One region of the Streptomyces sp. NPDC093111 genome, then DNA from elsewhere that is predicted to be linked to it. Evidence: riboswitches for the same ligand, from Rfam matches in the RefSeq annotation. Region 1 holds a riboswitch; the other holds the start of a gene.
What was found. A riboswitch is a leader RNA that binds a small molecule or an ion and turns the genes downstream of it on or off. The one in region 1 is predicted to bind S-adenosylmethionine.

Region 1 (7,512 bases):
CGCTCGACCTCGCCATCTGCCTCGACCACGCCGCGACGCTCAAGAGCGAGGCGGGACAGGTCGCGGAGGCGCTCGCCGATCGGTTCAAGATCGTCAGAACGGTTCGCCCGCTCGCCGCAGTGGGGTCCGAGGGCAGGCGGCAGCTCGCCACCCACCTGCGGCGGACCGCCTCCCTCGCCGAGCGGACCGGCGGCTTCCGCGACTGGCTGGCGGTGCTGCCCCTGATTCGGGAGGCCGCCGAGCTCCACATCGGCCTGCGCACCAAGTGGGCGGGTGAATGGGACCCGGACCTGGCGGACGCCGTCGCGATCTGGATCCGGCTGCTGGAACGGACCGGGCGGCTCGCCGAGGCGGATGGCTTACGCCATAGATACGGACTTCACGACGTCCACTGACCAAGAGGAGCGCCTCAGAGATGACCGATCCGCAGCAGACGCCGGACGAGGAGAACGACGGGCTCGTCTTCGACTCCCTCGAACGGTTCGTGGCCGAGTACGTGACGGAGATCGTCCGGCGCCCGGTGGACGGGCGGTACCTCGCCTGGTGCGACGAGTGGTGGCGGCACCCCGAGGCGATCGTCCGGTTCTCCGGGATGTGGCGTGCCTTCGAGTACCTGAGGCGGGACCCCGCCCTGGGGATGTCCAACTGGTGGCTGCACCATGCCGATCCGCATCTCGCGATGCTCATGGACACGGTCAAGGGGCCGTTCGCGCTGTGCACGGGCCCGGACGGTCACAGCGAGTTCCTGGGGCCGCTGCCCCATCAGCCCGCCGAACCGGGAATGCTGGACCATCCGGCCTTCTCCGTGGCGGCGGAGGACGCCCCCGCCGCCGCTCAGGACTGACGCAACGCCCCCAGCTGCGCCAGGAACCACTCCCGCGGCGGCAGCGCCGTCGCCGCCGTGGCGAGGCGCTCGGTGCGTTCGGCGCGTTCGGGGGCGGTCATCGCGAGGGCGGTGTGGAGGGCCTCGGCGGTGGCCGTCACGTCGTACGGGTTGACCGTGAGGGCGTCCTCGTGGAGCTCCTCGTACGCGCCGGCCTCGCGGGACAGGACCAGGGCGCAGCCCTCGTCGGAGACGACCGGGATCTCCTTGGCGACCAGGTTCATGCCGTCGCGGACCGGGTTGACCAGGGCCACGTCGGCCAGCCGGTAGGCGGCGAGGGAGCGGGTGAAGTCGTCCTGGACGGAGAGCAGGACGGGCTGCCAGGCGTCGGTGCCGTACTCGGCGTTGATCGCCTCGGCGAGCTCGGTCACCGAGGCCGTGTACGCGCGGTAGACCTCCAGGTCCTGCCGGGAGGGGTACGCGGAGGCCAGGTGGACGATCCGGCCGCGCCACTCGGGGCGGGTGGCGAGGAGCTCGCGGTAGGCGAGCAGGCCGCGCGGGATGTTCTTGGAGAGTTCCGTGCGGTCGACGCGGACGATCGTCCGCAGGCCGCCGGTCTCGGCGCGCAGCTCGGCGAGTCGGGCGTCGACCTCGGGGCGGTGGGCGAGGGCGCGCAGGTCGTCGCCGTCGACGCCCAGCGGGTACGCGGCGACCCGGGTGCCGTCGTCGACGAGCGGGTCGGCCAGGAAGGCGGCGGCCCAGGCGCGGGTGTGGAAGCCGCGCTCGTCGGCGCCGAGCATGCCCTCGATCAGCTCGCGGTGGATGTCGTCGGGCAGCATCGCCAGGTAGCCGGGCGCCGCCCACGGGGTGTGCGTGAAGTGCCCGATCCGCAGGTCCGGGCGGAGCGCGCGGAGCATGCCGGGGACGAGCGCCAGGTGGTAGTCCTGCACGAGGACCGCCGCGCCGGGGTCCGCGGCCTCGGCGAGCGCCTCGGCGAAGGCCCGGTTGTAGGCGCGGTAGGAGCCCCAGCGGCGCCGGAAGTCCGCGTCGAAGACGGGCTCGCGCGGGATGTCGTACAGGTGGTGGTGGAGGAACCAGAGCACCGAGTTCGCGATGCCGTTGTACGCGTCGGCGTACACCTCCGGGTCGATGTCCAGCATGCGCACGCCCGGCTCGGCGACCCCGCGGCGCACGGCCTCGCGGTCGCCGTCGCCGAGGGCGGCGCAGACCCACAGGCCGCCCTCGGAGGCGACGGCGCCGAGGCCGGAGACGAGTCCGCCGCCGCCGCGCCGGGTGTCCAGGGAGCCGTCGTCACGCACGGTGTACGAGACCGGGCCGCGGTTCGATGCCACGAGGACGGTAGCCATGTGGCGAACCTAGCCCGTCCGGTACACGCTCAAACGTGCGGATATCAGACAGGTGGGTGTGCGGTGTCAGGCCACGCGGCGCCGCGCGTACTCCGCGATCTCCGCCATCGGCGGGCGCTCCTCCGTGTCCACCGGGTACGTGTGCGGCTCGAAGCCCCGCTCGCCCCGCTCGAACTGGGTCAGCCACGGGCGCACCAGATGCCCCCGGGACAGGCGCAGCTGCGCCGTCCGGTAGATCGCGGCGGCCATCCGGCCCAGCGCCCGCCCGTCCTGGTGCCGGTGCTTGCGCACGCCCACGTCCACCTGCGCGAGGGCGTCCAGGCCCACCGTGTGCAGGGCGTCGACGAGCAGGCCCAGCTCCACTCCGTAACCGACCGGGAACGGCAGGCGTTCGAGCAGCGAGCGGCGGGCCGCGTACTCGCCGCCCAGCGGCTGGACGAAACCGGCCAGCTGCGGCCAGTGCAGGTTGAGCAGCGGGCGGGCCACCAGCTCTGTCACGCGACCGCCCTGACCTGGGGTGTCGCCGAGCGGGCGGTCGTACATCGCCTTCACGAAGTCGACGTCCGGATCGGTGAGCAGCGGGCCCACGATGCCGGTGACGAAGTCCGCGGAGAAGTCCCTGAGGTCCGCGTCCACGAAGCAGACCACGTCCCCGGTCGTCACCATCAGTGACCGCCAGAGGACCTCGCCCTTGCCGGGCACCGCCGGTATCCGGGGCAGGATCGCGTCCCGCGCCACCACCCGCGCGCCGGCCGCCGCGGCCACCTCCGCCGTACGGTCCGTGGAGCCCGAGTCGATCACCACGAGCTCGTCCACCAGCGGGACCGCGTCGGTCATCAGCTCGCGGCGGATCACGGAGACGATCGTGCCGACCGTCGCCTCCTCGTTCAGCGCGGGCAGCACCACGCTGACCCGCGTCCCCCGCTTGGCGGCGAGGACGCGCTCCAGCGGGCGGTCGGCAACGGACCAGGACCGCCGGGCCAGCCAGCGCTCCACCTCTTCCAGCAACGTGATCTCCATCTCGCGGATCGGACGACCGTCTCCACCTTCGTAGCCTTCGGTTACAGTCTTGAACAACGCGGATCCCCGATGCATGTCGGGGTGCCGACCGCGTCTCACAATCGAATACCGCTCATCCAGAGGGGCAGAGGGAAACGGCCCGTTGAAGCCCCGGCAACCCTCCAGTCGGTTACTCGTCCTCCAGCGAGGCTCCCGACTAGGGAAGGTGCCAAATCCGTCTCATGGCGAAAAATTCGTCATGGGAAAGATGAGGAGAAAGGGCCTCGCCTCCATGGCTGTACAGACCGTCGCATCCGGAACCACCGTCGACCTCGGTCCCGCTTCCGGACTCTCCTGCCGCGAATGCGGCGAATCCTTCCCGCTCGGCCCGATCTTCGCCTGCGAGCTCTGTTTCGGCCCGCTCGAAGTCGCGTACGACCTGCCCTTCGGTGACCCGGAGGAGCTGCGCAAGCGCATCGAGGCCGGCCCCGCGAACATCTGGCGCTACGCCCCGCTGCTGCCCGTCCCGGCCGACGTCGCCGAGAAGCCGAACCTGAACCCCGGCTGGACCCCGCTCGTCAAGGCCGACAACCTGGCCCGCGAACTGGGCGTCGAGCCCGGCAGGCTGTTCGTCAAGGACGACTCCGGCAACCCGACCCACTCCTTCAAGGACCGGGTCGTCGCCCAGGCCATCGAGGCCGCCCGCGCCTTCGGCTTCACCACCCTCTCCTGCTCCTCCACCGGCAACCTGGCCGGCGCCGTCGGCGCCGCCGCCGCCCGGGCCGGCTTCCGCTCCTGCGTGTTCATCCCGCACGACCTGGAGCAGGGCAAGGTCGTCATGGCCGGCGTCTACGGCGGTGACCTCGTCGCCATCGAGGGCAACTACGACGACGTCAACCGCTTCTGCTCGGAGCTCATCGGCGACCCGCTCGGCGAGGGCTGGGGCTTCGTCAACGTCAACCTGCGCCCGTACTACGGCGAGGGCTCCAAGACGCTCGCGTACGAGATCTGCGAGCAGCTCGGCTGGGTCATCCCCGACCAGCTGGTCATCCCGATCGCCTCCGGCTCGCAGCTCACCAAGATCGACAAGGGCCTCCAGGAGCTCATCAAGCTGGGCCTGGTCGAGGACAAGCCGTACAAGATCTTCGGCGCCCAGGCCGAGGGCTGCTCCCCGGTCTCGGTCGCCTTCAAGGCCGGCCACGACGTGGTGAAGCCCCAGAAGCCGAACACCATCGCCAAGTCCCTCGCCATCGGCAACCCGGCGGACGGCCCGTACGTGCTCGACATCGCCCGCCGCACCGGCGGCGCCGTGGAGGACGTGAACGACGAGCAGGTCGTCGACGCGATCAAGCTGCTCGCCCGTACCGAGGGCATCTTCGCCGAGACCGCGGGCGGCGTGACCGTCGGCGTGACGCGCAAGCTGGTCGAGGCCGGTCTCATCGACCCGACGCTGACGACGGTGGTCCTCAACACCGGCGACGGACTCAAGACCCTGGACGCCGTTGCCGACAGCTCTCAGGCGACCGCCACCATCCGCCCGAGCCTGGACGCGTTCCGCGACGCGGGCCTGGCCCACTGAAAGGTACGTGAACCCCATGGCCGTCAACGTCCGCATCCCCACCATCCTCCGCACCTACACGGGCGGCCAGTCCGAGGTGAAGGCCGAGGGCGGGACCCTCGCCGAGGTCATCGCCGACCTGGAGAAGAACCACGCGGGCATCGCCGCCCGCGTCCTGGACGACCAGGGCAAGCTGCGCCGCTTCGTCAACGTGTACGTCAACGACGACGACGTGCGCTTCGAGCAGGGCCTGGAGACCGTGACGCCGGACGGCGCCGGCGTCTCCATCATCCCGGCCGTCGCCGGCGGCTGCTGAACCGTCCGGATCGGCCGGTCTTACCCGCGCTTACCCGCGGTACCCGTCTTACCTGAATTGCCCCTTCCGCGAGAAGAAGCGGAGGGGGCAATTCTGCATGGTTGAGCGGGGTAGAGTTGGGGAAGTCCCCTCCGCTGCCCATGCCAGGCGCATATGAGAATGCGCCCGTGCACGACAAGAAGCAGCCAAAGCGCCCGTGTCTTGTGCACCTTCTGCGCGCTTTGCCCGGCCCGACTTGACCCGGAATTCAAGGGAATCTCCCCAATTCGCCTTTCACGGCTGCCCAGAATTCTCGTCCGATTGACCTGTTGCAGAGGGCAGTTGGGCAGATACATTCAGCGGCGGTCGACGCGTTCCGGCGCAGGGTCTGACCCGGGTCCGCGAAGTGCGGCCCCGCGCAAGGGCCAGTAATAGGGGAGTTAGGCATGGCTCAGGGCACCGTCAAGTGGTTCAACGCGGAGAAGGGCTACGGCTTCATCGCGGTCGACGGTGGTGCGGATGTTTTCGTCCACTACAGCGCGATCCAGATGGACGGCTACCGCACCCTTGAAGAAGGACAGCGGGTCGAGTTCGAGATCTCGCAGGGTCAGAAGGGCCCGCAGGCGGACATGGTCAAGCTCGCCGCCTCTGCCTGAGCGCGGCGCGATCGGCCACCGACGCACTTCCGTCGAGGGGCCCGCATCCAGACCGGATGCGGGCCCCTCGTCATGTCCGGCGCCCTGTCGGGCGCGGTGCGCGGCGCCGGTCGGGGCGCCGTGGGGCGTCATGTGCGCCCGGCGTGTGCGCCCGGCTCGTGCTCCCAGGGGTGACCGATCCTCGGTAGTCGCTTGCACTCGCATGGGGCGAGTGCTAATCATTGGCGTTAGCACTCTGAAGGTGAGAGTGCTTAATCGAGGATCGGGCAGACGAGGCCCGCGGCCAGGTGGGGCAAGGAACCACAGGGCTCGCAGGCCGTCCGTCGCGGGCGTCGGCGCGGTCCAGGAGCGTTATCCACCCCATGTCCGGGAGGACCACTTCACATGGCCAAGATCATCGCGTTCGACGAGGAGGCCCGGCGCGGTCTCGAGCGCGGCATGAACCAGCTCGCTGACGCCGTCAAGGTCACCCTCGGCCCCAAGGGCCGCAACGTCGTCCTCGAGAAGAAGTGGGGCGCCCCCACGATCACCAACGATGGTGTCTCCATCGCCAAGGAGATCGAGCTCGAGGACCCGTACGAGAAGATCGGCGCCGAGCTGGTCAAGGAAGTCGCCAAGAAGACGGACGACGTCGCCGGCGACGGTACGACCACCGCCACCGTCCTCGCCCAGGCGCTCGTCCGCGAGGGCCTGCGCAACGTGGCCGCCGGTGCCAACCCGATGGCCCTCAAGCGCGGCATCGAGAAGGCCGTCGAGGCCGTCTCCGGCGCCCTCCTCGAGCAGGCGAAGGATGTCGAGACCAAGGAGCAGATCGCTTCCACGGCCTCCATCTCCGCCGCCGACACCCAGATCGGCGAGCTCATCGCCGAGGCGATGGACAAGGTCGGCAAGGAAGGCGTCATCACCGTCGAGGAGTCGCAGACCTTCGGGCTCGAGCTCGAGCTCACCGAGGGCATGCGCTTCGACAAGGGCTACATCTCGGCGTACTTCGCGACCGACATGGAGCGCATGGAGGCGGCCCTGGATGACCCGTACATCCTGATCGTCAACTCCAAGATCTCCTCCGTGAAGGACCTGCTCCCGCTCCTGGAGAAGGTCATGCAGTCGGGCAAGCCGCTGCTGATCATCGCCGAGGACGTCGAGGGCGAGGCCCTGTCGACGCTGGTCGTCAACAAGATCCGCGGCACCTTCAAGTCCGTCGCCGTCAAGGCCCCGGGCTTCGGCGACCGTCGCAAGGCCATGCTGAACGACATCGCCATCCTCACCGGCGGCACGGTCATCTCCGAGGAGGTCGGCCTCAAGCTGGAGAACGCGGGCCTCGACCTGCTGGGCCGCGCCCGCAAGGTCGTCATCACCAAGGACGAGACCACCATCGTCGACGGTGCCGGTGACAGCGAGCAGGTCGCCGGTCGCGTGAACCAGATCCGCGCCGAGATCGAGAACAGCGACTCGGACTACGACCGCGAGAAGCTCCAGGAGCGCCTCGCGAAGCTGGCCGGCGGCGTGGCCGTCATCAAGGCCGGTGCCGCGACCGAGGTCGAGCTCAAGGAGCGCAAGCACCGCATCGAGGACGCCGTTCGCAACGCGAAGGCGGCCGTCGAGGAGGGCATCGTCGCCGGTGGCGGCGTCGCCCTGCTGCAGGCCTCCGCGGTCTTCGAGAAGCTGGAGCTGGACGGCGACGAGGCCACCGGTGCCAACGCCGTCAAGCTGGCCCTGGAGGCCCCGCTCAAGCAGATCGCCGTCAACGGTGGTCTCGAGGGTGGCGTCGTCGTCGAGAAGGTGCGCAACCTCCCCGTCGGCCACGGCCTGAACGC
Region 2 (7,512 bases), on a different contig from region 1:
GCAGACGTTACGAGCCGTCACGAGAGGCGTGAAAGCCGCTTCAGCAGCAAGGCGGACGCAACCGGGCGCGCACCGGACTTGGCGACCCCGTCGGCCACCTCGCGGTCGGTGGAGACCACCACGACCGGACGGCCCGGCGGCTCGGCCCGCACCAGCTGCCGGATCAACTCGTCCGCCGTGACACCGGGCTTGGAGAACAGCACCCGCACCCCGCGCGGCGGCGCGAGCAGCACCGGGGCGGCGAGCTCGGCCCCGTCGAAGACACAGGTGATCTCGGCGCCCGAGCGGGCCGCGAGGGCGGACAGACCGCCGAGCAGCCGCAGCCGCTGCTTCTCCAGCGGCATCGTCGGATAGCCGGTCTTGGTGACGTTGTAGCCGTCCACCACCAGGTGCGCCTGGGGCAGTTCGAGCAGCTGGTCCAGGAGCGCCGGGTCGGTCTCGGACAGCGCGCGGGCCGCGATGTCCTTCGGCGACATCCGGCCCGGCTCCACCGCGTCCACGGTGTCCGCGGGGTGCATCGAGACCGGCGGCAGGGCCAGTTCGCGGCGCAGCCCCTGGGCGGCGTCGAGCACGGTGTCCAGGAGCAGCCGCAGCCGCATGTCCTCCACCGAGCGGCCCTCGCGGGCGGCGCGGCGGCTGGCCTCCAGGGCCGCCTCCACCTCGCCGAGCCGGGCCTTGAGCCGCCGGCTCTCGCTCTCGGCGGCGGAGAGCTGGGCGGCGGACTCGGTCCGGGCGGCGTCGGTCTCCGCCTGGACCCGCCGCAGCGCCGCCTCGCCGCGCTTCACGTCGCTCTGGGCGCTGCGCAGCTTGCGGTGAAGCGATTCCGCTTCCTTGCGGGCCGCCTCCAGGTCGTGGCGCAGCTGCTCGGTCTCGGTCCGGGTGCGCTCGCGGGCGTGCGCGACCTCCTCGCGCAGCCGCTCCAGCTCGCGCCGGCCGGCCTCGTCGGCGCGCTCGGCGTCGGCGCGCTCGGCCTCCTCGCCGGCGGCGGCGACCAGCTTGCCCCAGCCGGCCGGGCGCAGCACGTAGGCCGCGGCGGCCACGTCGACGGGGTCGGCGGCGGCGGGCGGGGAGCCGGACTCGACGGCGCCGGCCAGTTCGGGCTCGGCCTCCTTGAAGCGCTCGCCGATCCGCTGCCGGAACAGCGGGTCGCTCTCCAGGGCGGCCGCCATCGCGTTCCCGGCGAACTTGGCCCGCCGGGAGGCGGTGAAGCGGGCGTACTGGCGCAGCGGTCCGGGGAGCTCGGCGACGGTCAGCCCGCCGAAGGCGTCCGCGACCAGCGCGACCACCTTGCGCCGTACGGGCTCGGGCAGCGGCCGGTCGAGCGCCTCGGCGGCGTCGTCCGCCGAGCCCGTCGGCTCTTCACCGTGTGCGGGCTGCGCCACGATCCGTCACCCCACTTCCCTGTCGTCGTCGCCCTCACGGGCCGCTTCTCAGGAAGCGGAACCCGGCCTGTCCACCAGCTCGATCTGGTCCACCGCGTTGCACCAGCGGCAGCGGACCGACTCGATGGTCTCACTGACCACCTCGCGTTCCTCGACCTTCGGCTCTCCGGCGAGGTCCAGATGGACGTACTCGACGACCTTGGAGGACCGCGTGACGTCGAAGCGGGTCAGGTTGCCGCAGAGCGTGCAACGCCAGCGGGTCTCCGGGGTCGGCAGGGGAACCGTCGTCATCGTGCCGCCTCTTTCTGGGCTTTCCCTGGAATTCCGGGGTTGTACGGGACCGCGGTGCGCCGTCGGACTGCGGAAGTCTGCCCGTAACCCTACGGCCTCGCGGGTACCCCGTGTCACGGCGAGGCACTCTGTCCAGGTGGACCCCGGTACGCCATGATCTGTCCATGATCGACTGGCGGCGCACGGTCCTCGGCACGTGGCACGGAACCCGCAACGGGCCCACCGTGACCTACGGCCTCATCGCGCTGTGCGTCCTGCTCTTCGCCCTGAGCCCGGTGTCGGGGCTCAACCCGGGGTACGGCACCGGCGACCGGCTGCTGGCGGCGCAGGGCACCTACTTCGAGCGCTGGGGCGTGATCCCGGCCGAGCTGACGAGCGGCCGGCCGCACGCCCTGCTCACCCCGCTGACCGCGCTCTTCGTGCACGGCAGCTGGCTGCACCTGCTCGGGAACATGCTGTTCCTGTACGTCTTCGGCGCGATGGCCGAGGAGCGGATGGGCCCGGCCGGGTTCGCCCTCTTCTACCTGGGCTGCGGGTATCTGGCCCTGCTCGGCTACGCGGCCGCGCACGCGGACAGCACGCAGACCCTGGTGGGGGCGTCGGGGGCGATCTCGGGGGTGCTCGGGGCCTTCCTCTATCTCTTCCCGCGCTCCCGGGTGACCAGCCTCTTCCCCTTCCTCTTCTTCCTGCCGCTGCGTTTCCCGGCCTGGATCGTGCTGATCTTCTGGTTCGTGCTCCAGTGGCTGGCGGCCCGCTCGGCCGGGGCGGGACCGGGGGTGGCGTACCTGGCGCACGTGGTGGGGTTCGCGATCGGCTTCGTCTACGCGTGGGGCCGGTACAGAGGTGGCGTTAAGGTGAAGCCACCAGCCGCGGCCACCGAGGGAGAAAGCCAGCCGTGATCACCGCGATCGTGCTCATCAAGACCAGCGTGGACCGCATCCCCGAGATCGCGGAGTCCATCGCCGCGATCGACTCGGTCAGCGAGGTCTTCTCGGTGACCGGGACGTACGACCTGATCGCCATGGTCCGGGTGCCGCGCCACGACGACCTCGCCGACGTCATCCCCGGGAAGATCAGCAAGATCCCCGGCGTCGAGGGCACCGACACCCATGTCGCCTTCCGGGCCTACTCCCAGAACGACCTGGACGCGGCCTTCGCCATCGGCCTGGAGGGCTGAGCCCGCGGGCACGCCCCGCGCACCACGCACGACGAAGCCGGCCTCTCCCCGCGGGAGGCCGGCTTCACTCGTACGGGTGAGGGATCAGCCGCGGTCGGGCACGCAGCGGCCGTCCTCGGTGCGGTACTTCCACTGGGCGCCCTCGCGCACCAGCTGCTTCACCGCGCCCACGAAGCGCTCCACGTGCTCGTCGGGCGTCCCCGCGCCGAAGCTGACGCGGATGGCGTTGAGGGAGCGCTCGCCGGGGGCCGCCTCCGGGGCGCCGCACTCGCCCGGGTCCTGCGGGTCGCTGCCGAGCAGGGTGCGCACCAGCGGGTGGGCGCAGAACAGGCCGTCGCGGACCCCGATGCCGTACTCGGCGGAGAGCGCGGCGGCGAAGTGGGAGCTGTTCCAGCCGTCCACGACGAAGGAGATGACGCCGACCCGGGGGGCGTCGTCGCCGAAGAGCGAGAGCACCCGCACCTCGGGCACCTCGGCCAGGCCCTCGCGGACCGTGGCGATCAGGTGCCGCTCACGGGCGACGAGCTGGTCGAAGCCGGCCTCGGTGAGCGCCTTGCAGGCGGAGGCGATGGAGTAGACGCCGATGACGTTGGGCGAGCCGGCCTCGTGCCGGGCGGCGGTGGTGTGCCACTCCACGTCGACGCCGCCGTCGGCGCGCCGGGCCACCTTGCGGGAGGCGCCGCCGCCGGCGAGGTAGGGCTCGGAGTCCTGGAGCCAGTCGGCGCGTCCGGCGAGGACGCCGGAGCCGAACGGGGCGTACAGCTTGTGCCCGGAGAAGGCGATCCAGTCGACGTCCAACTCCTGGACGGAGACGGGGTGGTGGGGCGCGAGCTGGGCGGCGTCGAGGACGATCCGGGCACCGTGGGCGTGCGCGGCGGCGGCCAGTTCCCGGACCGGCCACAGCTCGCCGGTGACGTTGGAGGCGCCGGTCACGCAGACCAGGGCGGGGCCGTAGGGGTCGCGGTCGGCGAGCGCCCGCTCCAGGGTCTCGACGGCCTGGCGCGGGGTGCGCGGCGCGTTGAGGTAGGTGACCCGGGCGTCGCGCCAGGGCAGCAGCGAGGCGTGGTGCTCGGTCTCGAAGACGAAGACCTGGCAGTCGGCGGGGATCACCTGGGCGAGCAGGTTGAGCGAGTCGGTGGTGGAGCGGGTGAAGACCACCTGGTCGCCGGGGCGGCAGTCGAGGAACTCGGCGACGGTGGCGCGGCTGTTCTCGAACAGGTCGGTGGAGAGCTGGGAGAGGTAGCCGGCGCCGCGGTGGACGCTGCCGTAGTACGGGGCGTACGCGGCGACGTCGTCCCACACGCGCTGCAGGGCCGGGGCGCTGGCGGCGTAGTCGAGCGCCGCGTAGCTGACCTCGCCGCCGGTGACGAGCGGGACGGTGACGTCCCGGCCGAGGACCGGCAGCGGGGCGGCGCAGCAGGGGTCCGCCGCGTCACCGGAGGGGGCGGAAGCAGTGGTGGTGGCAGCGTTCGGGCATGCGGACATGACGGTATCTCCCGGCATAAAAGGGGCGCGAAAAGGCGTGAAAGAGCCCGCAGGGCAGCGCGAAGAAGGGGGTGCCGCGTACGGGTGTTCGGTGAAGAAGTGGGCCGACGGCCCTAACGCATTCGCTTGCTCACGAGACACTGCTCCCTAGAGGACCAAGGACCCCAGGGTTGTGCGCAGGGGTCCGCGCTTGCCGCAGGCTTCTGCTCGTACGGCCTGGTCTTCACCCGGGGCACCCCGCCACGGACGGAGGGTTGCCGGACAGCTAGCCGGGGCTTTGTCGCTGTCACTCATGACCTGTCACAGAACTTATGCCAGTCGATCACGACGACGCAACCCCGTTCCGGCATTCGGAACGGGGCTGCGTACGGGGCGGCTGACGGCCGGCCGGGGCGGCGGTGGCGACGGCTCAGGCGTTGCTGGCCGCGATCCAGCGCTCCAGGGCGCGGCGGGCGGCGCCGGAGTCGATGGACTCGGCCGCCTTGGCGATGCCCACGGCCAGTTGCTCCGCCAGGGTGCCCTCGCCCGGTGCGAGCGCGGTGAGCGCCGCCGCCGAGTTGAGCAGCACCGCGTCCCGTACCGGACCGGTCTCGCCGGCCAGCAGGCGGCGCGCCACGTCGGCGTTGTACGAGGCGTCGGCGCCGCGCAGGGCCTCGACCGGGACGATGTCGATGCCGACGTCGCGCGGGTCGAAGGACTCCTCGCGGACGGTGCCGTCCCGGACGATCCACACCCGGGAGGTCGCCGTCGTGGTCAGCTCGTCCAGGCCGTCGTCGCCGCGGAAGACCAGCGCCGAGGAGCCGCGCTCGGCGAGCACCCCGGCCACGATCGGGGCCATCCGGGGGTCGGCCACGCCGGTCGCCTGGGCCCGCACCCGGGCCGGGTTGGTGAGCGGCCCGAGGAAGTTGAAGACCGTGCGGATGCCCAGCTCCTTGCGGGCCATCGCCACATGGCGCAGCGCCGGGTGGAACTTCACCGCGAAGCAGAAGGTGATGCCGGCCTCGCCGGCCACCTCGGCCACCCGCGCGGGGGTCAGCTCCAGGTTGACGCCCAGCTTCTCCAGGACGTCGGAGGCGCCGCTGGCGCTGGACGCGGCCCGGTTGCCGTGCTTGACGACCTTGGCGCCGGTGCCGGCCACCACGATCGCCGACATGGTGGAGATGTTGACGGTCTTGGCGCCGTCGCCGCCGGTGCCGACGATGTCCACGGACGGGCCGGGGACCTCGATGGTGTTGGCGTGCTCGTACATGGTCCGGACGAGGCCGGTGATCTCCTCGACGGTCTCGCCCTTGGCCCGCAGGGCGACGACGAAGCCGGCGATCTGCGCCGAGGTGGCCTCGCCGCGCAGGATGCGGTCCATCGCCCAGGCGGTGTCCTCCGCGCTCTGGTCGCGGCCGCTCAGCAGACCGTCCAGGACGGCGGGCCAGGAGCGGCCCGCCGAGTCGAGTCCTCCAGCGGGGGTCGCAGCGCTCATGGCAGCTCCTGGCGAGTGATGATCGGGACCGGTGATCGGTGATCTTCGGTAGGGGTACCTTCCCACCCTATCGATCCACGGGGACGGCAAAGAGCCCCGTCCATCGAATGGACGGGGCTCTCGCCGTGGCGACCTGCTTCAGGAGGTCGGGGGATCAGTGGTGGCCGTGGCCGCTCGTGATCTCCTTGTACTCCTCGGCGGTGGGCTTGGCGACCTGGTTGTCAGCGCCGTAGTAGCCCTTGTTGAGCTTGACCCGGAGCTTCTCCATGGGGCCGGTCTTGCGCTCCACGCCGTTCTCGTCGACGGCCGGCGGCAGGGCCGCGGCCTCGTACTGCTCGTGCGCCGTGAGGCGGTGCAGCTCACCCTGGCTGAGCGGCTGGTGGACCTCGACGAACTCACCGTGCGGCAGGCGCTTGATGATGCCGGACTCGCGCCCGTGCAGCACCTTGTCCTTGTCCCGGCGCTGGAGGCCGAGGCAGATGCGCTTGGTGACGATGAACGCGATGACCGGTCCGGCGAAGAAGAAGATCCGGACGAACCAGGTGATCGAGTTGATCGACAGGTGGAAGTGCGTGGCCCAGAGGTCGTTGCCGCCACCGACGAGCATGATCATGTACGCGGTGATCCAGGCGACACCGAAGGCGGTGCGCGTCGGAGCGTTGCGCGGGCGCTGCGCGATGTGGTGCTCGCGCTTGTCGCCCGTGATCCAGGACTCGATGAACGGGTAGACCGCGATCGCGCCGAGCACCGCCGGGAAGATCGCCAGCGGGATCATCACGCCGAGGACCAGCGTGTGGCCCCACAGGTTGATCTCCCAGCCCGGCATGACACGGATCAGACCCTCGGCGAAGCCCATGTACCAGTCGGGCTGGGCGCCGGTGGACACCTGGTCCGGGCGGTACGGGCCGATGGCCCAGATCGGGTTGATCGAGGCGATCGCCGCGACGACCGCGATGACGCCGAAGACCAGGAAGAAGAAGCCTCCGGCCTTCGCCATGTACACCGGCAGCAGCGGCATGCCGACGACGTTCTTGTTCGTACGGCCGGGGCCCTCGAAGTGCGTGTGCTTGTGGACGAACACCAGGATGAGGTGCGCGACCACGAGACCCAGCATGATGCCGGGCAGCAGCAGCACGTGCGCCGAGTAGAACCGGGCGACGAAGTCGCCGCCGGGGAACTCCCCGCCGAACAGGAACATCGACAGGTACGTGCCGACGATCGGCACGGACAGGATCGCGCCCTGCATGAAGCGCACACCGGTGCCGGAGAGCAGGTCGTCCGGGAGCGAGTAACCGGTGAAGCCGGTGAACATGCCCAGGAAGAACAGCAGGAAGCCGAACAGCCAGTTGATCTCACGCGGCTTGCGGAACGCGCCGGTGAAGAACACGCGCATCATGTGCACGAACATGCCGGCGAGGAAGATCAGCGCCGCCCAGTGGTGGATCTGCCGGATCAGCAGACCGCCACGCACCTCGAACGAGATGTGCATGGTCGAGTTGAACGCCTCGGACATCAGCTGTCCCTGGAGCGGGACGTACGGTCCGACGTACTCCACCTCGTTCATCGACGGGTGGAAGAACAGCGTCAGATAGACGCCCGTCAGGATGATGATGAGGAAGCTGTAGAGGCAGATCTCGCCCAGCATGAAGGACCAGTGGTCCGGGAAGATCTTCCGCATGTTGGCCTTGGCCAGGGTGTAGATC

Region 2: another riboswitch for S-adenosylmethionine. It lies ahead of AB0Q96_RS06555 (aminotransferase class V-fold PLP-dependent enzyme); the one in region 1 lies ahead of thrC (threonine synthase).

The regions. Positions count from the first base shown of each region.
Region 1 covers NZ_JBFBNW010000001.1:171,792-179,303, forward strand. The annotation lists gene AB0Q96_RS00755 (trypsin-like peptidase domain-containing protein) at 1-395, shown strand, start outside; gene AB0Q96_RS00760 (DUF4913 domain-containing protein) at 416-844, shown strand; gene AB0Q96_RS00765 (trehalose-6-phosphate synthase) at 835-2,190, opposite strand; gene AB0Q96_RS00770 (glucosyl-3-phosphoglycerate synthase) at 2,257-3,198, opposite strand; SAM riboswitch class I at 3,320-3,464, shown strand; gene thrC (threonine synthase) at 3,482-4,768, shown strand; gene AB0Q96_RS00780 (MoaD/ThiS family protein) at 4,785-5,063, shown strand; gene AB0Q96_RS00785 (cold-shock protein) at 5,489-5,698, shown strand; gene groL (chaperonin GroEL) at 6,083-7,512, shown strand, end outside.
Region 2 covers NZ_JBFBNW010000003.1:377,124-384,635, forward strand. The annotation lists gene AB0Q96_RS06535 (NYN domain-containing protein) at 18-1,382, opposite strand; gene AB0Q96_RS06540 (hypothetical protein) at 1,431-1,673, opposite strand; gene AB0Q96_RS06545 (rhomboid family intramembrane serine protease) at 1,838-2,572, shown strand; gene AB0Q96_RS06550 (Lrp/AsnC ligand binding domain-containing protein) at 2,569-2,850, shown strand; gene AB0Q96_RS06555 (aminotransferase class V-fold PLP-dependent enzyme) at 2,935-4,335, opposite strand; SAM riboswitch class IV at 4,517-4,633, opposite strand; gene trpD (anthranilate phosphoribosyltransferase) at 4,745-5,809, opposite strand; gene AB0Q96_RS06565 (cytochrome bc complex cytochrome b subunit) at 5,964-7,512, opposite strand, start outside.